2 regions of the Desulfuribacillus alkaliarsenatis genome follow, and region 1 is predicted to be linked to the other one. Evidence: a T-box and tRNA genes for the amino acid it is inferred to sense, from the RefSeq annotation. Region 1 holds a T-box; the other holds one or more tRNA genes.
What was found. The T-box of region 1 lies ahead of pheS (phenylalanine--tRNA ligase subunit alpha). A T-box ahead of a tRNA ligase gene usually reads a tRNA of that ligase, here a tRNA-Phe.

Region 1 (15,140 bases):
TTTAATCCATCAATATCACATACCACTATACCGACTGGGTATGCAGCTATAGATTCTAATATGTGCATTTGCTTCTCTAGATGAATACGATTATTCAGTCCTGTTAATGGGTCATGATGACTAAGGTAGCGAAGCTCATTCTCCAAATTTTTTCTTCCTGTAATATCTCTACCAACAAACATAATCGTACTAATTTTATTACTTGCGTCGTGCTCTGGTATGAATTGCCAATCAATCCATCTGTCATTCGCAGTTTGTATTTCTTCATTTATTGGCTTTTGATTTCCCATAACCTTAGCCATAGCATTTTCCGATTCTGCTGACGGAATTAAGGAACTGATATCTTTAATTTCTTTTCCAGCTAGTGTTTCTATGATATTTTTAAAATATAGTTCTGCAGCCTTATTAGCGTAATTTATAATACCTTCATGTGTTATTCTGAGAATATAATCAAGTGAATTTTCTGCTAGTTTTCTGAAGTTTCTTTCTTTTATTTGAAGGTTTCTTTCAGCTTCTCGCTTTAAACGACGAACCTTTGCTTCCTGTAATTCTCTTTTTATCACTGGCGCTAGCCTAGTGGTATTTTCCTTCATTACATAGTCATGGGCTCCAGCCTTCATTAATGCAACAGCCTGCTCTTCACCGATTGTCCCAGAGACAACTATGAATGGCAAATCATAGCCTAACTCCTGTAAGGTTTGCAAGGCAGACATAGCATCAAAATCAGGCATAGCATAGTCACATATAATTAAGTCCCAAAAAGCACCTGTTAGTTGCTCTATCATATCTTCTTCGGTTTGTATACGAGTATATATTAAATCGATCCCCGCTTTTTTCAACGCCCTAGTTACAAGTATTGCATCATCTTCTAAGTCTTCAATATATAGAACCCTTAATGCATTTGCCATCTTCCAATCTCCTCTACTAGCCTTCGGATGGTAATCTATTTATATTAAGCCAATAGGCCCCAAGGCTTTTAACTGTACTTGTAAAATCACTGAAATCAATCGGTTTGTTAACATAGCTATTTGCCCCTAGTTGATAGCTACGGGTTATATCTGCATCTTCCTTAGATGACGAGAGAATAACAATGGGAATATTATTTAATCCACTTTTGCTACGCACATAACTTAAAACATCCATACCACCCATAACAGGCAAATTGAGGTCAAGGAATACTACATCTATTCTGTCTTCGCTTTCAATCGCCTTAATAGCCTCAGCTCCATCTCTTGCAATAATTATTTTGTCAATAATATTGTTCTTTCTTAGAGCTCTGACCATTAATACTTCTTCATCTGGGTTATCTTCGACTAAGAGAATTGTTTTATAAGCCATCTTCTTCCCCCTTACACACATCATCGTCCAAGTAGTGATCTAAAGTAAAGTAAAAAGTTGTTCCAGCACCAACATTGCTTTCAGCCCAAATGTTGCCTCCATGTCTTACAATAATTCGTCTAACAGTAGCAAGACCAATTCCAGTTCCCTGAAATTCGTTATCCTTATGTAGTCGCTGAAATGGCGTAAATAACCTATCATAGTATTTCATATTAAAACCTACACCATTATCTTTGATGTAATAGATGGTGGTGTCATTTTTAATTACCGTTCCAAACTCTATAATAGATATCGGCTTATCCTGAGAATATTTTAGCGCATTTTCCACTAAATTATCTATTGCTATTTTAAGAAGCTGGAAATCCCCATTACAGTATATATCCTCTGCAACATTAATTTGTAATTTATCATCTCTATGCATTGCATCCTGGAATCTCTTAAAGCTTTTTGTTACAAGCTTACTCAAATCAATCACTTCGTATTTCATATCTATTCTTGTAGATCTTGATAACAAGAGCAGGTTATCAATTAGATTACCCATATGCTGTGTGGCTTTCATTATTCTGCCTAGATAGTCTTTACCCTCATCATCCACTACGTCACTATAATCTTCGTATATAGCTTGACTAAAGCCGTTAATCGTTCTTAACGGTGCCCGCAAATCATGAGAGACTGAGTAGCTAAAGGCTTCCAGCTCTTTGTTAGCTGCTTCTAGCTGTGCCGTCCTTTGTCGGACCTTCCGCTCTAGCTCAACATTTAATTTCCGTATTTTTATCTCTGCTTCTATATGCTTTGATATATCCCTTGCAACGGCGATTATATAATAGGTATCCTCCCATTCTACAAGCTTTAATTTAATTTCAACTGGATGCTTTTTTTGCTGCTTATCAGTTAAAGCCGTTAATAAAGTAATCCTATATTCATCATTATTATCTAGTGTATTATTGAATATTTTATCTATCGCTTGTTCAATCCATTTCGAAACATGGGTGCCCGCGAATTCATTAATAGGTAATTGTATGAATTCGTCACGAGTATAACCAAGAAAATGACATGCAAACTCATTAACATCCTCTATAGTCATATCTGGCACTTTCATAAAGAATATTAAATCATTACTTTGATTTAATATAGCCTTGAATTTCTCAAGCTCTTTAAGTCGACGCTGTAGCTCTGGGTAGTAGCTTTTTTGAATAGATACTTCCCCTAGTCCTATCAGTTTTTCTCTCAAACCCTGGGTGCCCGCCTCTGTTCTATTATCTTGTTCAAATAGATTACAATGCTTTTTCATAGATTACCTCTATATCTTTTATATTGGCTTTCCTTGGATTTGTGTGTAAGCAAGGATCTAAACTAGCCTTCCTTGCAAGATGTGGTATATCTTCTTTCTTTACACCTAATTCACTAAGTCTTCTATTTAATCCAACGCTACTTTTTAGTGTTTCAATGGATTCGATAAGCTGCTGCTTAATCTGTTCATTATCTATATTATCTGTCCTTATTCCAATAGCGTTAGCTATATCATTGTACCTTGTTGGAGCCGCATCATAATTATATTCAATTACTCTCGGTAATAGGATTGCATTACATTCACCATGTGGTAAATCTAGAAATCCACCTAAACTGTGTGCCATTGCATGAACTGCCCCAAGTATAGCATTTGAAAAAGCTAATCCTGCTTGCAAGCTTCCATACATTGTTTTCCCTCTTAATGTAATATCCTGTGGAGTAGCAACTGTATCAGATAGGTTATGATATATATAACGAATTGCTTCTAACGCATGTAAATCAGTTATGGGAGAGCTTGCATTTGAGACATAAGCTTCGATTGCATGGGTAAACGCATCCATACATGTACAAGCTGTAAGATAAGGAGATAATGTAAGTAGTGTTTGTGGATCTATTAAAGCAACGTCTGGTACTACCGTTTTACTTACAATGGCGATTTTAACTTGATTGCTAGTATCTGTAATAATGGCAAACTGCGATACATCCGCCGAAGCACCCGATGTAGTCGGTATGCATACTAGTGGCGGAATAGGCAAAGTAACATTATCCACACCCTCATAATCCAAAATGTGCCCACCATTTGAAGCAACGATACCTATACCCTTTGCACAATCAATTGGGCTGCCGCCACCAACAGCAATAATTGCTTCGCATTTTTCTTGTATGTATATGTTAGCCCCATCCATTACTTCCTGCTCGCGCGGATTCTCTGACACATCCGAAAAAATTTCATAGCTGATACCTAAGCCTTCTAGCGTATTTACCACGTCGCCAAAAATTGTAGTCCCTAAAACACCTGAGTCAGTAACTAATAGCACACGCTTAGCACCAAAGTTTTTAGCATATTGACCTGCCAGTCTCCGAGCTCCTACTCCAAATATAAACTCTGGGGCAACAAACTTTCTTAATTCTAACCCATTAACGAAAGACATTCTTAACACCTCCGCCAACCATATATTTGAACTACCATTAATCACTATTAAATAATTACTATTTACTATTTTTATTTGGTTATATTATATCATATACCCTAGATTGGAACACCTATAAATAAAGAAAATACAATTCACGTGAAAAAAGCTACCCAAAAGGTAGCTTTCACATTATATAATTCTATTTAATAAAACATTCCTGATAAAACAATTGCATTCCTGTTTAAATAATTGCTTCTTGTAGCAAGCTTATTATTTTTTCTCTAACAAAGCCGAATTCCGCCATTACATATTGACTAATTATAGATTGCTCTATAATGTTCTGGATTGCTTCAATCGGTAGCATTGCTCCTATATTAACTGCTATTACTGTAATTATCATAAACTCAGCAAAGCTTAACATAAGACCCAAAATACGATTGAATGTGTTTAGAACTGGTAACCGACAGACTACATCTAGTGTCCGCGCAAATACCATCAGTCCTATTCTTGAGCCTATAAATAATAAAGCAAAGGCAATCGCCGTAGCTGCCATTTCATTAACTGATACACCCAAAGGAATTGGCAACGAAAACATTTCATGCAATTCTTGCATGTTAAAGAACGGTCGTATGATTTTTGCTACTATTGGATAAAACATGTATGCTATCGCAACAGCCGCTATGACACTAATTAAGCTAATAAACTGCAGAATAAATCCTCTACGATAGCCTCTATTGACGGCCACTATAAGAAAGATAATAATAAGTAAATCAATGAAATGCATAACTCACCCACTTTTTCTCTGAGCTTGATTATCCTTCTTGCTTTTCAATCAATTTCAATAATTCATCATATTCCTCTTTAAGTCTAAAGTATTCATCCGCAATGTTTACAGCTGTTAAAACAGCCACCTTGCGTCCATCTAATCTTGGGTTACTCTCAGATAATTGATTCATTTTATCGTCTACATAACCTGCAACTAGACGCATATGGTTTGAAGAAGCTGTCCCTTTAAGTGTGTAATGCTGACCAAAAATTTCGATTGTGATTTTGTTTTTATCGGACATAATGTTCCCTCCTAGATACATTATTCCTCTTATTCGAGTTATATTACCAAGATTCCTTCCTGTGAAAAGAAATTATTTTCTAAGCTCAGCCTGCCATTTCGACTCTAATTCAGCTAATATACTGTCAATTGATACCTGAACTTCCTCATCAGTCAAAGTCTTTTCTCGATTTCTGTAGGTAAGGGAGAAAGCAAGACTCTTCTTACCTGCTTCGATACCTTTACCTGCATAAACATCAAACAGTTGAATATCGATTAGCAAGTCTCCCCCAGACTTCTTAATAGTATCCATTATATCAGACGCATTCGTTTCCTCGGCTATAACCATTGCAATATCCCTTTTTATCGCAGGATAGCGCGGAAGACTCTGGTATTGTATTTTGAAATTAGCGTGCTCTAACAGCTTTTCATAATCAAGCTCAAAGTAATAAGTCTTTGGCAAGTTAAATTGCTTAATTACTTTAGGATGCAACTGGCCTATATACCCAACTTCTTCACCATTAATCTCGATAACTGCCGTTTGTCCTGGATGAAGTGCTGGCTTTGTAACAGGTCTATAACTAATTCCAGACTGATTTAGCCCAAGATAGCTAAATAGCTGCTCTAGAACTCCTTTAACATAGTAAAAGTCAACTGCTTGTGTTTGATTTGACCAATGGAGACCATTAATATTGCCGTAAGCGATCCCCGCTACAGTAATCTTCTCCTCTGGAAGCTCCTTAAGTGGTAGCTCTTTCGGCCTAAACACCTTGCCAAGTTCAAACAGTTTAATTGCCTCGTTTTTATGATTACTATTATACTGTGCTAGCTCTAGCATCGAAGGCAGCATTGTAGTGCGCAAGTGACTACGTTCTTCTGATAGTGGCATCTTTAACGGAATCATCTTCTGATATATATCATCGTTTAGCTCTAGCTCCGTAACTCTATTTGGATTGATAAAGCTGTAAGAAACGGCTTCATACCAGCCCGCTGAAATCAAGCAATCACGAACTCGCCTGCGAGCTTGCTGTTCATCCGTTAAACGTCCCTGTGTAGACTGTCCAATTGGCAGCGTAGTAGGAATGTTCTCATAACCGTATAGACGGGCTACTTCCTCTGATAAATCTTCTGCTATCGTTATATCTCTGCGTCTAGTAGGTACACTGACTAGCAGCTCGTCTCCCTGCTCTTTCACTGTAAATTGCAAACGATTAAATATTTCTATCATCTGCTCTTTAGTGAGTTCTGTACCAACACGTTGGTTAATGCGATTAACTTCTATTGCAACAGGGCTATTCTGAACCTCTCCAGGGCTAGAATCAACTATCCCCTGTACAATCTCTCCTCCTCCTAATTGCGCCATTAATACAGCAGCGCGGTCTACAGCTTCTGTCACTATGTTAGGGTCTGTGCCCTTTTCGAAGCGAATACTTGCTTCTGTACGTAACCCAAATGCCGTAGATGTTTTCCTGACGCTAACAGAATTAAAGCATGCAGATTCTATAAAGATATTCTTAGTTTCAGACGTTACCTCAGAATCATAACCACCCATTACACCAGCTATTGCAATTGCTTCTTTATCATCAGCTATTACCAGCATATCTTCTGTTAGCTTGCGCTCAATTTCATCTAATGTTTTAATCATTTCATTAGCTTTTGCACGTCTAACAACCACTTTTTGATTAGCTAGGCGGTCGTAGTCAAAGGCATGTAGAGGCTGCCCATACTCTAGTAGGATTAGATTAGTAATATCAACGATATTGTTAATAGATCTTATCCCTGCAGCCTGCAGTCTATTCCTTAACCACATTGGCGAAGGTCCAATAGTAACACCCTTCACAATCCGGCCAGCATAACGCGGGCATAACTCTGAGTCTTGAACGTCAAGTGTAATCAGTTTATCTATATGCTCCTGCTCTAACTCAGTCATTTCCACTTGCGGCTTTTTAACCTGTTTGTTAAGTAACGCTGCCATTTCATAGGCGACTCCACGCATACTTAAACAGTCAGAGCGATTTGGCGTCAAATCTAATTCAAGAACCGTATCATCTAAATTAAATATAGGTCGCACATCACTACCTAATGGATAATTTTCAGGCAGCACGTAAATACCGTCTTGAAGTTCCTTAGGTATATATTTATTTTCTAATCCAAGCTCTTGTCCAGAGCAAATCATTCCCTGTGACTCAACACCCCTGAGCTTTGATTTTTTTATTTTAAAATTTCCTGGCAGCACAGCTCCTACCTTTGCCACTGGCACTAACTGATCTTTTGCAACATTTGCCGCCCCACATACGATTTGTAGCGGCTCAGACTCCCCTACATCTACCGTACAAACACGGAGCTTATCCGCATTAGGATGCTGTTCTGCCTTTAGCACTTTACCTACTACCACACCTTGTACACCCTGATCAAGTTTATCTATACTGTCTACTTCAATTCCAGCATTTGTTAATTTGTCGGCAACAATCTCTGGAGTGACATCAGTAAGATCAATCCATTCACTTAGCCATTTGTATGATACATTCATTGTCTAATCCTCCTATGCCCTTCTTTGAAATTGATGAAGAAATCTAACGTCATTCATATAAAATTGACGAATATCTTCTATTCCGTATTTAAGCATTGCAATACGCTCTATACCCATACCAAAAGCAAAGCCACTATATTTATTAGAGTCATACCCAGACATCTCTAACACCTTCGGGTGCACCATACCAGAGCCTAGTATTTCTAACCAGCCTGTTTGCTTACAAACTCTACATCCGCTGCCCTCACAGATTATACAGGATACATCTACTTCAGCACTCGGTTCAGTGAACGGGAAGAAGCTAGGACGCAAACGAATTTCCTGCTGGTCACCAAACATTTGCCTAGCAAAAGTCAATAACGTTCCTTTTAAATCGCTCATACGAATATTTTCGTCAATTACTAAGCCCTCAGCCTGCATAAAAACATGGGAGTGCGTAGCATCATCGTCGTCACGGCGATAAACACGCCCTGGACAAATAATTTTCACTGGAACCTCTGGACGTTTATGCTCCATAGTTCTTACCTGTACTGGTGAAGTGTGAGTTCTCATTAATAGCTCTTCAGTAATATAAAAGGAGTCCTGCATATCTCGAGCAGGATGATTCTTCGGTAGATTTAAAGCTTCGAAATTATAATAATCCTGTTCAACTTCTGGCCCTTCTGCCACTTCATAGCCTAAACCAATAAAAATATCTTCGATATCTCTGGCAACTAAGGTTAAAGGATGCTGACATCCAAGAGCAACTGGTCTACCAGGAAGAGTCACATCAATCGATTCCTGCTCAAGTTGTTTTTCCTCGGCTTTTTGCTCTAGTTCAGAAAATTTTAATTGAAATTTATTTTCCAAAAGCTCACGAACTTCATTTGCCACCTGACCTATAATAGGACGCTCCTCCGGAGACAGCTGACCCATGTTCCTAAGAATTGATGTTAACTCACCTTTTTTACCTAAAATTTTAACCTTTAAATCCTGTATGTCTTTTTGCTCCTGTAGCTTCTCAAGCTGCTTGCTAGCAACTTCCTTTAACTCCATCAACTTTTCACGCATAGCTTGTAATATCTGCTGCTTTCATTGCACCGAGCAGATATTGTTCACCTCTCTTTCAGTAGTCACATTCTTATAAACCAAAAAAAGCCTTCACCCCAAATAAAGGGACGAAGGCTCGCGTTACCACCCTAATTGGAAACATTATTAATATTGTTTCCCAGCTTCATTAATATAACGGCTTCAGCCGACTATCCATACTTTAGTTCCGGATAGGAGTCTTCGGAGGGAATTTCAGCAAATCATACGCAAGGTCATTTTCAGTAAATATGACCCTTCCTGTATACGACAATAAACTTACTCGCTCCTGCATCACTTGTTTAAATATTTAATTATATAAAGCTAAAGTTTGAACATTATTATACATTGCTACGATTGGTTTTGCAAGCCCCACTGCCGTACAATATCAAATGCAATAATGCCTGCAGCAACAGATACATTTAACGACTCTGCTGAGCCTGGCATGGGAATTGATACAAAGGAGTCAACGTTCTGCTTTATTCCATCCGACAGACCACTACCTTCATTGCCTAAGACAATTGCAAGCTTAGCCTCCGACATATCCATGCTACTATGTAAATCAAAATAAGATACTCCTGATAAATCTGCTGCCAGCAACTGGTATTGCTGTTCCTTTAAAATCTTAGCAGCAGTAATAATTTCTAATTCTAAAACTGGTACGTGAAATATACTTCCCATTGCTGAACGTATTACCTTATCATTAAAAGTATCTACTGTGCCAGCTCCTAATATCACTGCCTCTGCACCTACAGCATCAGCAGTTCTTATAATGGTACCGACATTTCCAGGATCTTGAATTCCATCTAACAGGAAGATTAATTGATATTTTTTAGTAGCTTGCTTATCGCGTAATTCTAATACCTGTGCTATGTCCAAATCCACCTTTTCTATGACCGCTAGGCAGCCCTGTGGCGATTGCACCGTTGAAATATTAGAAAAGACCTTGTCGGTAACCGTATAAACCGGAATTTTTTCTATATCACTTATAATAAGATTCTGAAAAGCAAAAGAGTCACTAACATATAATTCTTTGACTTTATAATAATTTGCAAGTTTGTTACGTTTTAGTGCCTCAAGGATTATCTTTTCGCCTTCTATTATAAATGATGCTTCTTGCTTACGATATTTCCTTTGCTTTAACTTATTAATGTATTTAATTCGCGGGTTATCTAGCGACTGGATACTCTTAGTCACTATCATCAGCCATTTTCCCTTCAAATACTTTCAAGTCTTCCTTATGCCCTACCACAACTAAAACATCATCCTCTTGAACTACATCGGTCGCCATTGGGGCTACATTAATTTTATTCTTGCCCGATTTTATAGCCATAATATTTATTCCATATTTAGCTCTAATATTTAGCTCTATGAGCGATTTCCCAACCATTGATTTTGTTGCGACAAACTCTAAAATACTATACTCTGGCGACAGCTCTATGAAATCAATAATATTTGGCGATAAAAGATTGTGTGCCACACGGGCACCCATATCACGCTCCGGGAATACAACCCTATCTACACCAATCTTCTCTAACACCTTACCATGAAGGTCATTTTGAGCTTTTACTACGATATGCTTTACGCCCATCTCTTTTACTATTAACGATGCCATAATACTAGCCTGTATATCTTGTCCAATGGCTACTACCACAACAGAGAAATTACGAATTCCTAAAGCTTTTAATGCCTTTTCGTCCGTCGAATCTGCTTGCACAGCCTGTGATACAGCATTAGAATAAGCTTGTACCTTATCTTCGTTAATATCTATTGCTAAAACTTCATGTCCCATATTGTATAAACTCGTTGCGATACTACCACCAAAGCGGCCTAGGCCTAGTACTGCATATTGTTTTTGTTTCACTTAATTCACTCCAAATAAATAGTGCCCTTATTTACACTGCATTTGCTCTCTATGATATGTTCTCTCTTTCAATAATAGCTATAAAGGCTTTTACTACGTCTGTTTCTGTAAACATACCTGCTACCTGGTCACCATCCATTACAGGCAACCCACTATATTTGTATTTTTTCATTAATTTCAAAGCATCTAACAACGACGTATCGTTATTAACGGTAACGAGATTTTTTGACATTACCCACTCAACTGGTGTCTCAGGATACCTTGAAGGCTGTCGCAATGCCCCTTCAATATCTTTTCTAACTACAATTCCTACTAACTTCCCAGCTTCAATAACTAGTAGATGACGAAATCTCTCACGCTCCATTATGTCTAAACACTCTTTTAAGGATGTGCTAGGTTCAACCGTTACTGCAGGTGTATTACGAAATTCACTTACTAACAACATACTTACACACACCTCTTCCCAATATATGCTATGTATTCATTATCATCATAACTAAAATGTATATAGATTGCAACTGACTTTAAGACCGTTACAAACGAAAAAACCTTGCTATTTAAACAAGGTTTTCTATATTCAGTACTTATGCGTTGATTTTTTGTTTAGCTACATTTGCTAACTCAGCAAATCCAGCTTTATCATTTACTGCAAGATCAGCTAGCATTTTACGGTTAACTTCAACTCCAGCTGATTTTAATCCGTGGATTAAGTTACTGTAGCTTAAACCGTTAGTACGCGCTGCTGCATTAATACGTGTAATCCATAGCTTACGGAAATCACGCTTTTTCTGACGACGATCACGGTAAGCAAACATTAGTGATTTCATCACCTGTTGCTTAGCTGTTCTAAATAATGTATGTTTAGACCCGAAATATCCACGAGCCAATTTTAGTACCTTTTTACGTCTTTGACGTGTTGTATATCCGCCTTTTACTCTTGGCATGACAAGACCTCCTACTTATATTTCAATAATTGTAATTGTTGTTATTTTAGATATGTGTAATTAATTGTGCAATGCGTCTTTGGTCACCTTTAGAAACAAGTCCACCCTTACGCAGCTTACGTTTTTGATCTTGGCTCTTGTTACTAAACATATGGCTTGTATACGCGCTACCACGCTTTAACTTGCCACTCCCAGTTCTCTTTAAACGCTTTGCTAAACCACGATGTGTTTTCATTTTAGGCATTTTCCATATCCTCCTACTATTTCTCGTTTGATGGAGTTAAAATCATTAGCATACTGCGACCTTCCATCTTAGGTGTTCGCTCCATAGTAGCTATATCCTTAACATTTTCATAAAGCTTCATTAAAACGTCTTTTCCTAAACCACTATGAGCGATTTGACGACCTCTGAAACGAATCGAAGCCTTTACTTTATCGCCCTTCTCTAGGAACTTCCGAGCGTTACGAAGCTTAGTCTGAAAATCATTTTCTTCAATATTAGTACTTAGGCGAATTTCTTTAACACTAATAACTTTTTGATTCTTACGAGCTTCTTTTTCTTTTTTTGCTTGTTCGTAGCGAAACTTACCGTAGTCCATAATTCGACATACTGGTGGATTAGCAGTTGGAGCTACATTCACTAAATCCAAGTTTCTTTCCACTGCTTTCTGCAACGCTTCTCGTATAGGGATAATTCCTAATTGTTCACCCTCAACATCGATTAAGCGTACTTCCCTTGCTTTAATTCCTTCGTTGACTAATAAATCTTTGCTAATAAGTTACACCTCCTGATTAATATACTTCACCTTTGTCGACAAATCTTGTCAGGCTTATTTAACACGACAAATAAAAAAGTGCGAATGAAATCATCCGCACTAACTCTAACCATAGGTATTGTATACACTCAATCGGTTGTAGTTATACCCGTCAACACTTGCGTCAATCAGGTGAGAAGCGGATGCTCCTTCTTGTCATTAGGTAATACTATCAGGTATCTTAGCAAATGTCAAGGGTATATTCTTAATTGTGTAATTATTCTTTAATTCCTTCATGAATTTTCAGCGGAGGTGCATTTAAAAAGCAATAGGAATCATTTATTCTAGAAAAACGAATCTCAATTCCTTCCCTTAGGTAGCGATTCTTTTGGAAAAAAGTTTGATATGTCAAAAATTTACCACCAGGTTTTAAGCAATTATATGTGGATTCAATAATGATATCTCTAATATCCTTAGTTAAAAAGCTGAATGGTATCCCTGAGATAATATAATCAGCTTCAGTTAAGCCTAGTTCAGCAAGTGCTTCATTGACAACCTCGGCACTATCATGATATATAGTAACACGACTATCTTTTATTTCTTTTTTTAAATGGTCTACAAAATCATTATTTCTTTCGATAAGAATAAGTTTGGAATCTTTAGTCATGTTATCTAATATGTATGTACTAAATACACCTAGTCCAGGACCGTATTCGACAATTACATTGTCTTTGCTAAAATCAATCTTTTTACAGACATCCTTTACTCCATAGATGGAAGTCGGAGTAATGGATGCGATGTACTTATCTTTTACCATATTCTTAATGTACGTAATAGTTCCCAAGGTTTATACCCCTTTCATTTGTATTAACTTTATTTCCTTTAAATCTAATAATATGCAACTTCATTGGCTATAATATTTCCATGGAAAGGAGAATTGCAAAAATGTCATGGTCTACATTAAACGAAAAAGCAACATTTCTATATAAATTTATAAAAAAACCAAAACAAATTGGCAGCATTACTCCAAGCTCAAGATATCTTGTCAGAAAGATGCTCGAGACTGTTGATTTCAATAAAACAAACTCAGTTGTAGAGCTTGGCGCAGGAACAGGTGTAATTACACAGGAAATATATAATTCTAAAAAATCAGATACAGATTTTTATATCTTTGAATATGACGACGAAATGCGTGCAGTATTAAAGAATATTTACAAAACTGCAGCATATTGTAAAGATGCTTACGAATTAAAAGACACATTATCCAGCTATGGTGCCTCTGAAGTTGATTGTATAATATCTTGTTTACCCTTAGCAACCTTTTCTGAAACGGGTAGGCAGGCAATCATGGAGCAAGTAATTGAATCCTTGAGTGACGATGGCATCTTTGTTGCCTATCAATACTCCCTACAGATGAAACAACTACTTAGCAAGAACTTTTCCAAGGTAACAATTCAGTTTGTACCGTTAAATATACCGCCTGCATTTATTTATATATGCCAGAAATAAACATAAAGAAACAACCTTATAATAATTCGAGGTTGTTTCTTTATTTCTACTATATATTCTATTTATATTCCTTAATATCATCAATTATTTTATCTGCAAAGCTGTCAAATTTCTCAAATCCTAAGTCTTCACCACGAAATCTAACTGCAACACCAGCATCTTCGATTTCCTTATCACCTACAACTAATATATACGGAACCTTTTGCATTTGCCCTTCGCGTATTTTAAAGCCAATTTTCTCGTTGCGCTCATCAGTCGTTACACGAATACCTTTATCTTTTAACTTTTCTGCAATTGTTATAGCATACTCATTATGAACTGAAGATACTGGTATAATTCTCACTTGCTCAGGAGCAAGCCAAACTGGAAACGCGCCTGCGTAATGTTCTACTAGCAATGCCATAAAGCGCTCCATAGATCCATAAATAACGCGGTGCAAGGTTACAGGACGATGCTTTTGATTATCTTCCCCGATATATGTTAAGTCGAATTTTTCAGGCAATTGGAAATCTAGTTGTACAGTACCACATTGCCATGTACGCTTCAGACTATCCTTCACGTGGAAGTCAATCTTCGGACCATAAAAAGCTCCATCACCTTCGTTGACCTTATAATCCATACCACGCTTTTCAAGTACATTCCTTAAGGCATTAATAGCCTTATCCCATAGCTCGTCTGAGCCCATAGATTTTTCTGGTCTTGTAGACAATTCCACATGGTATTCAAAACCAAATATTTTGTAGAACCTATCTACTAAAGATATTACCCCATTAACTTCCTCTTCAATTTGCTCTGGAAGCACAAACAGATGAGCATCATCCTGAGTAAAGCAACGCACCCTTAATAATCCATTTAAAGCTCCAGATAACTCATGGCGATGCACAAGCCCTAGCTCACCTAACCTAATTGGTAAGTCGCGATAGCTACGTAGCTTTGTCTTATAAACAATCATACCTCCAGGACAATTCATTGGCTTAAGTGCAAAATCCGTATTATCAACCTTTGTAAAGTACATATTTTCTTGGTAATGATCCCAGTGCCCAGATTGTTCCCAAAGTTTTTGATTTAGAATAATCGGAGTTTTAATCTCATCGTAGCCAGCTTTAGCGTGCTCATGACGCCAAAAGTTTTCTAGCTGATTACGTAAAATCATACCCTTAGGATGGTAAAACGGCATTCCAGGAGCATCCTCTGAAAAACTAAACAAATCAAGTTCACGACCTAGTTTTCTGTGGTCACGCTTTTTCGCCTCTTCTAAAAAGTGTAAATACTCTGCCAAATCTTCTTTCTTTGGAAAAGCAACACCATAGATACGAGTAAGCATTTCATTATCTGAGCTTCCGCGCCAATATGCACCAGCAACACTTAAGAGTTTAATGTTTTTGAGCTTCCCTGTAGACTCAAGGTGTGGCCCAGAGCATAAGTCAGTAAATTCACCTTGATGGTAGATAGAAATTTCTACATCGTCAGGTAATTCAGAGATTAGTTCTTCTTTCATGTACTCGCCAGCAGATTTAAAGCGCTCAATGGCTTCATCTCGACTTAAAACTTCGCGACAAATTTTATGATCTTCCTTAATCACACGGTTAATTTCCTGCTCTATCTTCGGCAATTCTTCAATACTAACAGGCTCATCTAAAGAAATATCATAGTAGAAGCCATTTTCA
Region 2 (15,140 bases), on a different contig from region 1:
TCCCTAATACTGAACGTACCAGTCATAACGTACATCATCGCAAATCCAGCTAACATAGCAAATCCACCGAAAATCGTGATAATTGTGGATTTTTGTGCACCGTAAATCGATTTTTCCCGATGATACCAATAACCGATTAATAAGAATGATGATAAGCTAGTTAACTCCCAGAACACATAAAGCACGACCATGTTGTCTGAGAAAACAACACCTAACATAGCTCCCATAAACATCAATAAATATACATAGAAAGTGTTTAAAGCTTCCTTGTCTTTATACAAGTAATAGATGGAGTATAATACTACTAACGCTCCAATTCCCGTAATTAATAAACCAAAAAGCAAACTCCAACCATCAACATATAATGTAAAGTTAATCCCCAAAGATGGTGCCCACGGAATTGAAAAAGTATATGGCTCGCCATTGGCTACGCCTGGAATATACTGAAACAAAAAAGCAAACAAAATTACTGGCAACGGCAGTACAAACCATCCTGTATGCACTTGCCTGACATACTTGTAAAGTGCGGGTATAAATAGGGCCAATATAAACGGCGCTAATACCGCAAGCATAAGTGACACCCTCAATGACCTCCTCTTAAAAACTTCGTTAAACAGCGCTAAAATTATACAATACTTTTTAACTAGCAAGCAAGCTCATTAGATAGTGGTCTAGTTAGTTATTCATGATTAGACTAACTAGTTCTCCATCTAATTACGCCTAGTTAATATAATTAAAGTTTACACTAATCTATGTTAATGCTTGTAGTCTTAATGTGTAGTTCTTTAAGTTGCTTCGCACTTACTTCATTAGGTGCATTCGTAAGCTGACACGTTGCACTCGCTGTTTTTGGAAAAGCAATGCAGTCTCTTAAGGATTGACGTCCAGTCAAAATCATCACAAGTCTGTCTAATCCTAAAGCCATTCCACCATGTGGAGGTGTACCATATTCAAATGCTTCTAATAAAAATCCGAATTTTTGTTTAGCTTCTTCATCAGAAAATCCTAGGAGTGAGAACATTTTCTCTTGAATTTGCTTTTGATAAATACGCATACTACCGCCACCTATTTCATAGCCGTTAAGTACCATATCGTAGGCTTTTGCCTTTACATTTTCAGGTTCACTATCTAATAAAGATAAATCGCTATCTAGAGGCATTGTGAACGGATGGTGTAATGCTACGTAGCGCTTTTCATCAGCATCCCATTCAAGTAGTGGGAAATCAGTCACCCATAAAAAGTTATATTTTGATTCATCAATTAATTTTAATTGCTTGCCTAATAACAGACGAAGATTTCCTAACGAGTCATAGACGACCTTAGGCTTGTCAGCAACGAACATCAACAAGTCACCTGGCTCACCTTCAAAGGCAGTTACAATTTGCTTTATCTCGTCTTCACTAAAGAATTTAGCTATTTGACTCTTAATTCCATCCTCAGTAACAACCATCCAAGCAAGGCCTTTAGCTCCATAACGAGCTACAAAGCTAGTTAAATCATCGATATCTTTACGACTAAAATCTCCACAGCCTTTAGCATTAATTCCTTTAACCAAACCACCCTTAGATGCAATGTCATTAAAGACTTTAAAGCTACATTCTGCTGCGATACTTGTAATATCAACCAATTCAAGTTCAAACCTAGTATCTGGTTTATCTGAACCGTACCTAGACATTGCTTCTTGATAGGTAAGTCTTGGGAATGGTAGTGGTACTTCAACACCCTTAACTTCTTGCATCACCTTTGCCATCATTTCTTCCATCATTGCTTGGAATTGCTCTAATGTCATAAACGACATTTCAATATCCACCTGTGTAAACTCAGGCTGACGATCAGCTCTTAAGTCTTCATCACGGAAACAGCGGGCAATTTGAAAGTATTTCTCAAATCCAGCAACCATTAATAGCTGTTTAAAAAGCTGTGGTGACTGTGGTAGAGCAAAAAACGATCCAGGCTGCACACGGCTTGGTACTAGATAATCACGCGCCCCTTCTGGAGTACTCTTCGTCAGCATTGGAGTTTCCACTTCCATAAATTCATTTGTATCCAAATAGTCGCGAATTACCTTTGTAACCTTATGACGTACCTGAAAATTATTAAGCATCTCAGGTCTACGCAAATCTAAATATCTGTGTTTCAAACGAATATTCTCTTCAACATCAATATCATCTTGGATAAAGAATGGTGGGTTTTTTGCCGCATTCATTATTTCTAATTCTGTTACCTGTACCTCGATAGTTCCAGTAGCCAAATTAGGATTAACCGTTTCTGGGTCACGTAAGATTACTTTGCCCTTTACTGCTATAACAAATTCAGAGCGCAGTGAATCTGCTAGTTTAAAAGCGTCTTCAGAGAAATCCTGATTAAACACCACTTGAACAATCCCAGAACGATCTCTTAAATCAGCAAAAATCAGACCACCTAAATCCCTTCTTTTGCTTACCCATCCATTAAGAATTACCTCTTGTCCTATATGCTCTTCTCGTAATTTACCTGATTGGTGTGTTCTCGTTAAAGTTGTTGCCATTATTTGCTTCCTCCCAATAAATAGTTTACTACTCCGTCAAAACTAATAGCTTGTTGCTCACTTGTTTCCATATTACGAATAATTGCTTTGTTATCAGCTAGTTCAGCTTCCCCAACAATGATTGTATGTTTAGCTTTAAGACGATTAGCCGCCTTCATCTGTGCTTTCATACTTCGATTTAGAAAATCTTTTTCACAATCCAAACCGTGCTCCCGAAGCTGGTCTATCATTTTTAAAACAGCTACATGAGCTTCTTCTCCTAAAGCAATTGCATAAACATCGATGCCATAATCATCTTCAATCGTTGTTTTATTATTATCTAAAGCTAGCAATAGTCTTTCCAAACCAATTGCAAAACCAATTCCAGGGGTATCTTGTCCACCAAGTTGCTCTACCAGCCCATTGTAGCGTCCGCCCCCACAAATCGTACTCATAGCGCCAATACTATCCTCCATAAATTCAAAGGCTGTCTGCGTATAGTAATCTAAGCCACGCACTAGCCTAGGGTTTATGTGAAAAGGAATTTCTAGTGCCAATAAATACTTTTGCACACTTTTAAAGTGTTCATCGCAATCACTACATAAATGATCACTTAACAAAGGTGCATCCTGTGTTAGCTGCTTACAAGCTTCGTTTTTACAGTCTAAAATCCTCAAAGGATTACGTTCAAAACGATTATCGCAATCAGTACATAGTTCTTCCCTTACCTCTGCTAATTTGTTCATCATTATTTCCTTATGCTGTTGACGACATGTAGGACAGCCAACACTGTTAATCTCTAAGCGGACATTTTTAATACCTAAATCTTTAAAGATATGATTTGCAAATGAGATTACCTCTGCATCAATGCTAGGATGATCTGAACCAAAGACCTCGATACCAAATTGACTAAACTGTCTATTCCTACCAGCCTGTGGTCGTTCATAACGAAACATTGGACCCATATAAAATAATTTTGTCGGTTGAGGTTGACCGTATAGCTTGTTATTGATAAATGCTCTCACAGTTGATGCAGTGCCTTCTGGTCTTAAGGTGAAGGATTTAATATCATCTTTATCACTGTTTTCTTTATTCTTAATAGAAAAAGTAAACATTTCCTTTTGCACTATATCTGTAGTTTCTCCTACACCTCTCTGAAATAAATCTGTGTATTCAAATATAGGCGTACGTATTTCCTGTATTTGATAACGTTTACACCATTTCCGCAAAGTATTCTCTAGTAATTGCCATTTTTTTGCTTCTTCTGGCAATATGTCATACGTCCCTCGAGGCGTATTTATCATCTTAGTCACTATAAAACCCCCTTCTAATTATGTATCAGTCAAATAAAACTCCATAAAAAAAAGCACTAATCCCTTGGTATAGGGACGAGAGCTTTTTACCCGTGGTGCCACCCTAGTTAGTGTTAAAAAACACTCACTTTTAGACCATGTAACGTATGGTGAGTCGGCTCAACTTCGAGCTAGATAAATAAGAGTGTCCACTATCTAACCTTGTAGGTAGGTGTTTCAGCCAAGCACACTACTCTCTTTACTACATCATTGATTGATAGTTCTCTTTTACTATTTAGATAGTTTTTTTGTGTTGTAATTACAGAATTACATCATTGGTTATCATACATGTATTAACATAATTTTGTCAATACATTTACTATTTGATTTTGCTTATTTTGTATAATCTTGTCGATATTTTTCACATAGTAGTCTGGATTTACAGGGTTAGCCACCCGTTTTATAACACCTGTATCTATTTCTTTGAGCTTACTCACGGCTCCACAGCCTACACCTATAATAGACATCGCTTCTTCCATGATTAAGATATTATAGATAGAATGACTACCAAGCTTACTATAACCTATATTTTCAAAGTTGCCTGCGATGTTTTTTTGTCTATAAATGTAGTAAGGTTTATAGTCATTTTCCTGTGCCCATGTTTTCGAATAATCTATCATATCTTTTACTGGCAGTAATTTAAGGTTCGCAGCTGTTATTTCATCTTTAATTTTAGCCTTAGTTTTTATAGAAAGAGTATGTATTGTTATTGATTCAGGCTGAAGCTGATTTGCATATGCTAATGTCTTCTGAAAATCTTCAATCGACTCACCAGGAAGTCCTATAATGAAATCCATATTAACATACTTAAACATCCCTTTACTTAATTCATATGCCTTAATCACATCTGCAGTTGTATGATGCCTACCAATTCTTTTAAGAGTTTCATTATTAAAAGTTTGTGGGTTTATACTTATACGCTGTACTCCGTAGCTATTCAAGACATGGAGCTTTTTATCAGTAATAGTATCTGGACGACCAGCTTCAAATGTTACTTCCACTTCCTCAAAATTAATGTACTTAGATAGTAGATTAAGGATCTCATGAATTTCTGAGGCAGATAAGGTTGAAGGTGTTCCGCCACCAATATAAATTGCCGCTACTTTAACCGAATATTCTTCAATCAGCTCTAATATCCAACGTAACTCCCTCAATAGTGCTTTTGTAAAGCGTTTTACTTCTTCATTATGTTTTACTGTAAAGGAAGGAAACGTACAATAGCTACATCTAGTAGGACAATAAGGAATCCCAATATATAAGCTAATATATTTTTCATTTTTATAGTTAGCTAAGATTGGCGCTTGCATATTATATATTTCTTCTAATAGCCTTATCTTTTCATCGGACAATAGATAGAACTCATTTAAATCTTTTTTCGCTAGCTCTTGAGATTTATATGCTTCAGTTAGTTTTCTATATAGTTTTAGTGGACGTATACCAGTTAAAATCCCCCATGGAAGTATGTCCTTTATTTCTGGACTTATTTTGAATATGGCTAAAACGAATAAGCGAGCGACATTTTGCTTTAATGTCTTATTTTCATTAAATGCTAATACCAGCTCAAGGTTTCCTTGTTTATAATTTGCCATTCCTAGTCTTAGATTATCGCATTCTTCTATTTCTAGTGATAAACAATTATGACTGACATAGTCTACAACACTAAGCTCTGTTCCGTACAAAGCTTTATGTAGGTTTTTTATTTCCACTATTGCTTCCTGGGCTATTTCATCTAAATAAACATCTATGCTCACGGTAATTCCCCCTAGTCGCAACATATTGTAACGCTTATTTAGATGTCGGTCAATTGTTTCCTATTTTTCCTTAAGTATACTCTCAGTCCATAGTCGTGTATCAAAAAAATCTGGACCTAAATTATGATTATAAAACTCTTCATAGGAGTTAGTGTTTTGGTGTTCAACATTTGAAAATGTAATATTTTGCCTTGTTACATTATTATGTTTTTTTGAAATTCTCATAGCCTGAAACCTCCTTATTATAGTAAAATGTTATTGTAGAGAAAAACAACCGAGAGGATGACTTCGATGAAGCTATACATACGGTCATTTTTTATTATGACCATTTTTATACTTTTATTTACATTCACGTATTTAGAGGCTGCAAATAAAAAACAAGCTAACATTGATGTAAATACCATAAATGTCCGTAGTGGTCCTGGCACTGAACATAATATAATTGGTACCTTACCAAAAAATTCTATACATACTATAATAGAAGAAAAAGACCGTTGGTATAAAATACCACTCAATAATCAAGAAGGCTGGATTGCTAGCTGGCTTGTAAGTGTTAAAGAACCAGTATTACAGCAAGAAACCACTTCAATACAAGTCGTAGAATCGACTGTCGCAACATTAAACGTTAGAACAGGACCTAGCTTATCCTTCCCAGTTCTTGGCACTATAAGACCAACGGAGTTTTATCCCCTAGTTGAGAAACAGGGAGAATGGTTAAAAATTCAGCTTAATTCACAGCATAGTGGCTGGGTTTCAACTAACTTTGTTCGAATAGCTAATAAAAATACCGAAGTAGTAGCTAGTAATAAATACGTTACAATAACTGCCAGTATACTTAACGTCCGAGCTGAACCAACTACCAGCGCCACCATCCTAGCTAAACTAAGCAGAGGTGAACAGGTTACACTTATTGATGTTAAAGATGGCTGGTATAAGATAACCTTTGATAATACTACAGGCTGGATTGCATCTGATTACGCACAAGAAATTGCTACTAACAACAATACAGATGCTAATACTCCAAATAATATTAACGACAATAATATGGCTGATAATAATGGTAATAACATAGACGATAATGCTAGCAATGGCACTGACCCTAGCTCTAATAATGGGGATGGAGCTAGTGACAGTATCGATGGCAATCAAGAAGAAGTAAAAGAAGTTAAGCATGCTACTGTAGACGTCAATATATTAAACGTAAGGGCAGGTCCTAATACCTCCGAGCAAATAATGGGTAAGTTATCAATGCGTGAAACAGTAGAGATTATAGAACAGCAAGGTGAATGGCTAAAAATATCTTTTAACGGCAGCGAAGGCTGGATTGCTAGCCAATTCGTAACAATCACTACTAAAAACCAATCAATAAGTCACGTTCCGCAGGTTATAATACCAAAAACAGGAATTAACATTCGCTCTGGCCCTGGCACGAACTACAGCATTATAAAAAGTGCTAATGAAGGTGATACCTTTAATATTATTAGCACACACGGCACTTGGTATGAGATTATCTTATCTAACTCTCAGAAGGGTTTTGTCGCTAGTTGGGTTGTACAAGCAGTAGGGATTGAAGGCTCCGCGAATGACCGTTCTATTGCAGGTTTACTAGCAGGAAAGACCATTGTAGTCGATCCTGGGCACGGGGGAATTGATGCAGGCGCTATCGGTTCGCATTTTAGAAGCTTAGAGAAAGATTTAACTTTGTCAACTGCTTTACTTTTAGAAAGCAAGTTAAAAGCAGCAGGAGCAAATGTCGTTATGACTAGAAACACTGATCGTTTTTTAAGCCTATCGCAACGCGTTGCAATTAGTAGTAATCATAGAGCTGATGCATTTATCAGTATCCACTACAACACAAATCATAATCCTTTAGTTAATGGTACGATAGTTTATCATTATAGCCGAAATGGCAATGATGCAGATTTCGCAAGAGTTGTACAACAGGAAATTGTTAAACATAATGGATTACAAAACCTCGGTGCTAGGCAAGGTAATTATTATGTTTTAAGGGAGAACCCTCAATTATCTATACTGGTAGAAGCAGCTTTTCTAAGTAATTATAACGATGAACTTCTATCAAGAACTAGACAATTTCAAGATCAAGTAGCAGAAGGGATTTTCCAAGGGGTCATCAGATATTTTAACTAATCTATTCTTACAAGTTATAAAAACGACGGTATTACAATCCTCTTACTCGATTGTAATACCGTCGCTTTGTTTACATTAACTGCAGACTTTACTGTATGTCATGCTACTATACTTTAAATTTCGATACTAAAGAGTTCAAATCATCTACCATATTAGATAGCATATGAGCAGAACTTGAGATTTCCTCCATGGCTGCAAGTTGTTCTTCTGCAACTGAAGCTATACTCTGAATGCTTTGCGATGTATCTTTGGCTATATTCGTTAATTCTGTCGTTGAAGCACTAACTTCTTCAGAACCAGCTGACATCTGTTCAGCCACCGCCGCCATTTCTTGAATATCATTGGCTACTCCACGAACTGATTCAATAATATCCTTGAAAACTTCTTCTAGTTCTGATATAACTTCAATTCCATCTTTAACATTTGTTTGATTCTTATTCATCGCATCAACGGCGAGCCCAGTGTTTGATTGGATGTTACCAACCAGATTATAGATTTCCTTCGTTGAATTCGAAGTCTGATCAGCTAGTTTTCGTATTTCATCTGCCACTACTGCAAATCCCTTACCCGCTTCTCCTGCTCTTGCTGCTTCAATCGCTGCATTAAGTGCTAATAGGTTCGTCTGTTCAGATATTTCTTCAATTATCTTAATGAAATTTCCGATTGCTTCAGAGTCTTTATCAAGTGTCGCTATAATACCAGATGTAGATGATGTGTCTTTTTCTATGTCAGTGATTTTGCTAATTGCTTGATTTACAGATTCCTTACCTATATTCGAGCGATCAATCATTGCACGTGCAGCATCCGCAATCGTACCTGAAGTTTCTGCTACACGCCCAATTCCATGAGCCATTTCCTCCATCGCTTTCGATGTTTCCTGTGAGCTTACGACTTGATTTTCTGTACCATCTGCAATCTGATCTATAGCAATTGACATATTATTTGTAGCATTAGTAGTTTCTTCTGCACTTTGCGATAATTCAACAGAAGCATTATTTACTTTATCTGCGTTAGCCTGAATATTAGTCAGTACCTCACTCATACTATTTTTAATCACCAGAAACACATGCCCAAGCTTACCGATTTCGTCATTTCGTCTAAGTATACCGTCTGGTATATTGTGTGTAAAATCACCTTCAGCCATCCTAGAGCCAATTTCAGTTACATCAGCAACTGGTCTAATAATCAATCTATTCGCAAACAAAAACGCCGCTAACAAACTAATAATAGTGATTCCTATAATGAACACTATATTGATACTTCTGCGCTCCGCAAATACTTCATTCACATCATTTACGTAGACTCCAGTTCCAATAATCCACTCCCAAGGTTCAAAGCCAGCAACATAAGAAATTTTCGGCTCTACCCTGTTTGTGTCATCATAATATTGCCAATGATACGGAACGTAACCAGCACCTTCTTGATTAACAACATTTACAAACTCTACAAAAAGCGCAAGTCCTTCAGTATCCTTAACTCCAGAAACATCCTGACCTTCTAAATCTGGTCTGAATGGATGCATTACTATATTTGGATGGTAGTCATTAATCCAGTAGTAATCCAGTAGTTCGTCTCCAAAACGCAATGCACGAACTGACTGTATCGCCCCCAACTGTGCTTCTTCTCTAGTTAACTCTCCACTAAGCTCTCGCTCATAATAGTATTCAAGCAACGAAACCCCAATATCTACCATATCTTTTGTCTGTATTTGTTTCTCGTTTAGTAAGTCTGATTTAATATTAGGAATTGTAAAGACAAAACTAAACAGTATAAATAAGACAATCGGTATAATTGAAATAATTGCTAACCGTCCTTTAATGCCCTTGAAAAAATCCATATTTACCACTCCTATAATTCACTAGTACTGCTATCTTTATATTATAAGAATTATACTATAATAACAAGTATAAATACTTACTTGTTATACATTAAGATTCCACCAAAAAACGTAAAAAAACCCATCTAAATTTGATGGGTTTAATAATCATATGAGGAATTGGTGCGAGGGAAGGGACTTGAACCCTCACGTCTTGCGACACAGACCCCTCAAGCCTGCGTGTCTGCCATTCCACCACCCTCGCTTATTCAAGCGAATAAAAAAAATGGTGGTTCGGGACGGAATCGAACCGCCGACACGTGGATTTTCAGTCCACTGCTCTACCGACTGAGCTACCGAACCAGATCTACAAGTATTGCTATAAGCCACGTTCTGTACCTCATTTCTGAGGTAGCAGCCATCTATCTATCAAATAACGAATTTGTCGCAAATCCATTATTCAATCCATCCGTCAGTTCTTATTCCCTCCGGATAGCTCCCTTACCATAATTTAGGTTTCTCGCAAGTGGGGTTTACCTCGTTCCACTCCTTTTGTCGCCAAAAGGACTTCGTCACTGTGGCACTTTCAGGCTATTCTGAACTCAGTGAGTCCATTTCACCGCCGTCAGCACTTTCATACTGCCCTGACTTATTTTTTCGTCAGGCACCCAAACTCTAAGCATCACAGCTTAGGCGAGCGTGGACTTTCCTCAACACTACACTTTTCAATGTAGTACTGCGACTGCTCACAATACTCGTATAGATATACCTTGGCGGAGTGAGAGGGATTCGAACCCTCGATACGACTATAAATCGTATACTCGCTTAGCAGGCGAGCGCCTTCAGCCGACTCGGCCATCACTCCATCAAGCACTAAATAAATAGCGACAAGATATAGTTTATCATATTCAGAAGCAATTTGCAATAGATTTTTAGAAGACCCTTGAAGAAATGTATGGATTATGCTTCATTTCATGTTCAATTGTAGTATCTTCGTTATGTCCAGGATATACTAGTGTGTCCTTTGGTAACTCTAACAGCTTTTCTTGAATTGATGTCATTAATTGTCTCATTGAGCCGCCAGGAAAATCTGTCCGACCTACCGAACCTGCGAAAAGAGTATCACCACTAAACAGTCTATTATCAATGTAATAGCATACTCCACCTGGAGTATGTCCAGGAGTATGTAATACCTTCACTTGCATATTACCAACCTCTATAACTTCTCCGTCTTGTAAAATCTTTTCAGCTGGCTTAAAGCTATAGCCTGCTCCCATGTAAGTTGAAAGATTATCATTAGCTTCTGTTAATTTGTTCTGGTCCTGCTCGTGAATACATACACTTGCTCCAGTATGCTTACGAAGTTCATCAATACCCAGAATATGATCGAAATGCCCGTGAGTTAGTAGTATGTGCGTTACCTTAATGTTATCTTCTTCTATAGTTTGGATGATTTGATTTAGCTCTAATCCTCCAGGGTCAACTATAAACCCTTCCGAGTTTTTTTCCTTTGCTACAATATAACAATTTGCCTCAACTGGACCAATAGGAAACTTATGGATAATCATATCCCTTCACCCTTTCAATTGTTTAATAGTCTGTTACTGCATAACTCTTCTAACTGAGTATACATCGCGCACTTTTTTAATTCTTTCTACTATTGTTCGCAGATGTTCTACATTTCGAATTGATATTGTAAGGTGCATAATTGCTCGCTTATTTCTATCGCCTTTACCAGAAGCAGCGTTTATATCTGTCTTTGTTTCTGATACTGCTTGCATAACCTCATTTAAAATCATAGGTCTATCTAAACCAATAATCTCCAAATCCACCGTGTAAGATGATTCTGTTTCACTTTCCCACTCTACGGGTATTATGCGTTCTTGATGTTCATCATTTTTAACGTTTGCACAATCTGTGCGATGTACAGAAACTCCTCGTCCTTTGGTAATATAACCGATAATGTCATCACCTGGAACTGGGCTACAGCATTTCGAAAAACGTACTAATAAGTTATCTACACCTTTTACACGTACTCCATGTGGCTGCTTTTTCCGTTTCTTAAACATTGCTTGCGATTTACTATTATCAACAATTGCGGTTATAGAGTCTTCCTTCGCCTGTTCATGCCGTTGCTTTTCAGTTAGCCTCATAGCAACTTGTTGAGCACTAATACCATTATAGCCAATAGCCGCAAACAAATCCTGATCTGTAGCGAAATTGAATTTTCTACTAATATCAGCCAACTGCTGACTAGTTAAAAATTGACCTGGCTCAAAACCAAGCTTTTTTATTTCCTTCTCTAACAGTTCCTTACCCTTATGGATATTTTCATCACGCTTTTGTTTTTTGTACCACTGACGGATTTTCGCCTTAGCTTGGCTTGACTGTGCAATTTTAAGCCAATCGCGGCTAGGACCAAAGCTTTGTTTCGATGTCAAAATTTCAATAATATCCCCTGTTTTCAATCGATAATCTAATGGTACGATTCGTCCATTAACCTTAGCTCCTACAGTCGCGTTCCCTACATCGGTATGCACACGATAAGCAAAATCGATCGGCACGGACCCCACAGGTAATTCAAATACATCGCCCTTTGGCGTAAACACAAACACATCATCAGCATATAGGTCTAGCTTTATGTTCTCTACGAATTCGTTAGCATCACTCAAATCCTGCTGTAAATCCAATAGCTCTTTAAACCAAGCTATTTTCTGCTCTAAATTGCTACTTTGAATCTTTTTATTTTCCTTATACGCCCAATGAGCAGCAATCCCAAATTCTGCTGTATGGTGCATATCCCATGTGCGAATTTGAATTTCAAAAGGCTTACCCTGTGGTCCAACTACTGTCGTATGTAGTGATTGGTACATATTAACCTTAGGCATTGCAATATAGTCTTTAAACCTTCCTGGCATGGGCTTCCATATAGTATGCACGACACCTAAAACTGCATAACAATCCTTAATATTATCTACAATGACGCGCACAGCAAGTAAATCATAGATTTCATCAAAGCGTTTATTTTGATTTACCATTTTCCGATGAATACTATATATATGCTTAGGCCGCCCAGATATATCTGCTTCAATCTCCATTTGTTCTAGACGAGATTTCAAATCGCTTTTTATTGTTTCTATGAAGTTTTCTCTATCCTTACGCTTTTGTGTCATAAGGTTCACTATCTTATAATATTGACTAGGCTCTAAATATCGAAACGAAATATCTTCGAGCTCCCATTTAATAGTCGATATACCTAATCGATGGGCTAAAGGCGCAAAAATCTCTAATGTTTCTCTGGCTATGCGCTTCTGTTTTTCTGGCGGCAACGGCTTTAACGTACGAATATTATTCAGGCGATCAGCTAATTTTATTAATAAAACCCGAATGTCCTTCGCCATCGCTAATAGCATCTTACGTAAATTCTCGGCCTGTTGCTCCTCTTTCGAGCGGAACTTGATTTTAGATAATTTAGTAACACTATCGACTAGAATAGCTACTTCTTTACCAAACTTCTTCTCTATATCCTCTAGTGTAGTAGGTGTATCCTCAACTACATCATGTAATAAAGCTGCCATTATTGCTTCTGCATCTAATTTTAATTCTGCAGTAATAATAGCTACTTCAACTGGGTGCACAATATAGTCTTCACCAGAAATTCGCTTCTGACCTTCGTGAGCTTGTGCCGCTTCTTCATATGCTAATTTTATTCTTTCTATATCATTTGCTTGGTAGTCCTTTATTTTGTCTAACAGGGCCTCAAAGCTCATGGGATTACTCACCTATTTCTAAAAAATAACTTTCATATAAATATTACTCTACATTGTAGCATGCATAGTGCTAGTTGCAAAATTAATATTTTAAAATACTATAGATATCGTATTGATCAATCTTGCTTCTTCCCTCTAAAAATGTAAGCTCAATCAAAAAAGCAATTCCTACTACTTCTCCTCCAAGATTTTCTACAAGTTTAGCTGCTGATTGCACTGTACCACCTGTTGCTAATAAATCATCACAGATAACTACTCTTTGACCAGGCTGAATTGCATCCTTGTGTATCTCTAATGCGTCACTTCCATATTCAAGACTATATTCCACGCGTTCCGTCTCTGCTGGCAGTTTCCCAGGTTTTCTTACAGGTACAAATCCAGCTCCAGTATTATATGCTACTGGTGTGCCAAGAATAAAGCCCCTTGACTCAGGTCCAATAATTATATCTGCTTGTTTGCTTTTGCAGAATTCTGTAATTTTATCTATTGTATATCTTAGTGCTTCACCATCCTTTAACAGGGTGGTAATGTCTTTAAATTGAACACCTTCTATAGGGTAATCAGGAATGTTTCTTATTTTTTCATGTAGATTCATTGTAATCTCCTCCATTTAATAATTCATGTGCTTTTTTAATAATTCATGTGCTTTTTAAACATCATCGATTTGCGAAGCATTTCTAAGTAAAACTTCGATTCCTCTAACTTTCTTTTTTGAGGATTCGCAGACAGTTTTATTTCGGCATTCTTTATGGCTATAAACTCAAGTTCTTCAAAAACAGCTAATATATAATTGCAGAATTCCTCAGCTATCCCTAGCTTTGCACATTTATCTATCAAATTCCCCTTCTCAACCAGTTGCTCGCTAGCAATAATTTTGTACACTGTGGAGAATTCTTCTCTATTAGGTTGTCGATACGATTTTTGTAGCAATTGTTCAACCTTAGTGTCTACTATGATTACGTATATACACTTGTGCTGTAACGGATTTACATATACTTTCTCTGTATAAATTTCTGTACATAATTTTAAAATCTGTTGTTCTTGCATACTGCTTGTTGAAATACATTGGACATTAAAGAAATGCTCCTGTAGAACCTTTGTAATCTTCTTAGCTTGTTCTTCAGATTCTGCAAATTGGATTGGAGATACTACACTGTCTTGCAAATTCAACTGTGGATTTTGCTTATCTTTCCAGCAGTTAATTGATAAATCTCCTAATAATTCAAATCTAAGGTCAGCTAATATTTCAGTATTTTCTATACTACTTATTTTGTCAGTCCAACGAAACCCAATAACATCTAGTTTATAGTGTCCTGCTCCAAAGGTAAACTTTATATGATTATTCTCTTTACCAATAGTTCGAAGACCAATACATTTCGCTCCACTAACGACGACCTTTGGCTGTGCATGTCCCATACCAAAAGGCGCTAGCTGCTCCACAGTACTAATCTCTGTTTGTTGTATTACAACCTCTGGTATTGTCAGTACTATATCTGTAGCTACTGTTGGCAAATAATCTTCTTCACTTAACTGATTTCCAGCAAGCTCATTTAGTTTATTTCGAAGCATTGGAATATTCTCAGCTTGAATAGTCAACCCTGCTGCCATAGCATGTCCACCATATTTGTCTAATAAAGATTCACACCCTTGTAGAGCGTTAAACATATGGAAACCCTCTATGCTACGGGCAGAGCCTTTGCCAATACCATCTTCTAAGGAAATTAAAATGACTGGTCGATAATAGGTTTCTATAATTCTTGAAGCAACAATACCTATTACACCATGGTTCCAATTTTC

Region 2: it encodes a tRNA-Phe, which carries the amino acid that the T-box ahead of pheS (phenylalanine--tRNA ligase subunit alpha) is inferred to sense. The anticodon was not compared.

What each region holds. Positions count from the first base shown of each region.
Region 1 covers NZ_MIJE01000036.1:61,479-76,618, reverse strand. Annotated here, with positions in the region: gene BHF68_RS14755 (bifunctional diguanylate cyclase/phosphohydrolase) at 1-908, opposite strand, end outside; gene BHF68_RS14750 (response regulator) at 925-1,338, opposite strand; gene BHF68_RS14745 (sensor histidine kinase) at 1,328-2,629, opposite strand; gene ercA (alcohol dehydrogenase-like regulatory protein ErcA) at 2,613-3,779, opposite strand; gene BHF68_RS14735 (CvpA family protein) at 4,003-4,545, opposite strand; gene zapA (cell division protein ZapA) at 4,574-4,828, opposite strand; gene pheT (phenylalanine--tRNA ligase subunit beta) at 4,901-7,336, opposite strand; gene pheS (phenylalanine--tRNA ligase subunit alpha) at 7,349-8,386, opposite strand; T-box leader at 8,487-8,705, opposite strand; gene BHF68_RS14715 (TrmH family RNA methyltransferase) at 8,753-9,604, opposite strand; gene BHF68_RS14710 (potassium channel family protein) at 9,591-10,265, opposite strand; gene BHF68_RS14705 (CBS domain-containing protein) at 10,315-10,710, opposite strand; gene rplT (50S ribosomal protein L20) at 10,850-11,209, opposite strand; gene rpmI (50S ribosomal protein L35) at 11,256-11,453, opposite strand; gene infC (translation initiation factor IF-3) at 11,470-11,985, opposite strand; ribosomal protein L20 leader region at 12,052-12,185, opposite strand; gene BHF68_RS14685 (class I SAM-dependent methyltransferase) at 12,242-12,808, opposite strand; gene BHF68_RS14680 (class I SAM-dependent methyltransferase) at 12,910-13,473, shown strand; gene thrS (threonine--tRNA ligase) at 13,532-15,140, opposite strand, start outside.
Region 2 covers NZ_MIJE01000032.1:185,970-201,109, forward strand. Annotated here, with positions in the region: gene BHF68_RS11645 (Na+/H+ antiporter subunit A) at 1-572, opposite strand, end outside; gene aspS (aspartate--tRNA ligase) at 746-2,527, opposite strand; gene hisS (histidine--tRNA ligase) at 2,527-3,810, opposite strand; gene hemZ (coproporphyrinogen dehydrogenase HemZ) at 4,152-5,609, opposite strand; gene BHF68_RS15405 (hypothetical protein) at 5,670-5,834, opposite strand; gene BHF68_RS11665 (N-acetylmuramoyl-L-alanine amidase family protein) at 5,901-7,757, shown strand; gene BHF68_RS11670 (methyl-accepting chemotaxis protein) at 7,864-9,594, opposite strand; tRNA gene BHF68_RS11675 (tRNA-Leu) at 9,755-9,838, opposite strand; tRNA gene BHF68_RS11680 (tRNA-Phe) at 9,861-9,936, opposite strand; RNA gene rnpB (RNase P RNA component class B) at 9,951-10,327, opposite strand; tRNA gene BHF68_RS11690 (tRNA-Ser) at 10,345-10,438, opposite strand; gene BHF68_RS11695 (MBL fold metallo-hydrolase) at 10,506-11,141, opposite strand; gene BHF68_RS11700 (RelA/SpoT family protein) at 11,175-13,343, opposite strand; gene BHF68_RS11705 (adenine phosphoribosyltransferase) at 13,426-13,938, opposite strand; gene recJ (single-stranded-DNA-specific exonuclease RecJ) at 13,974-15,140, opposite strand, start outside.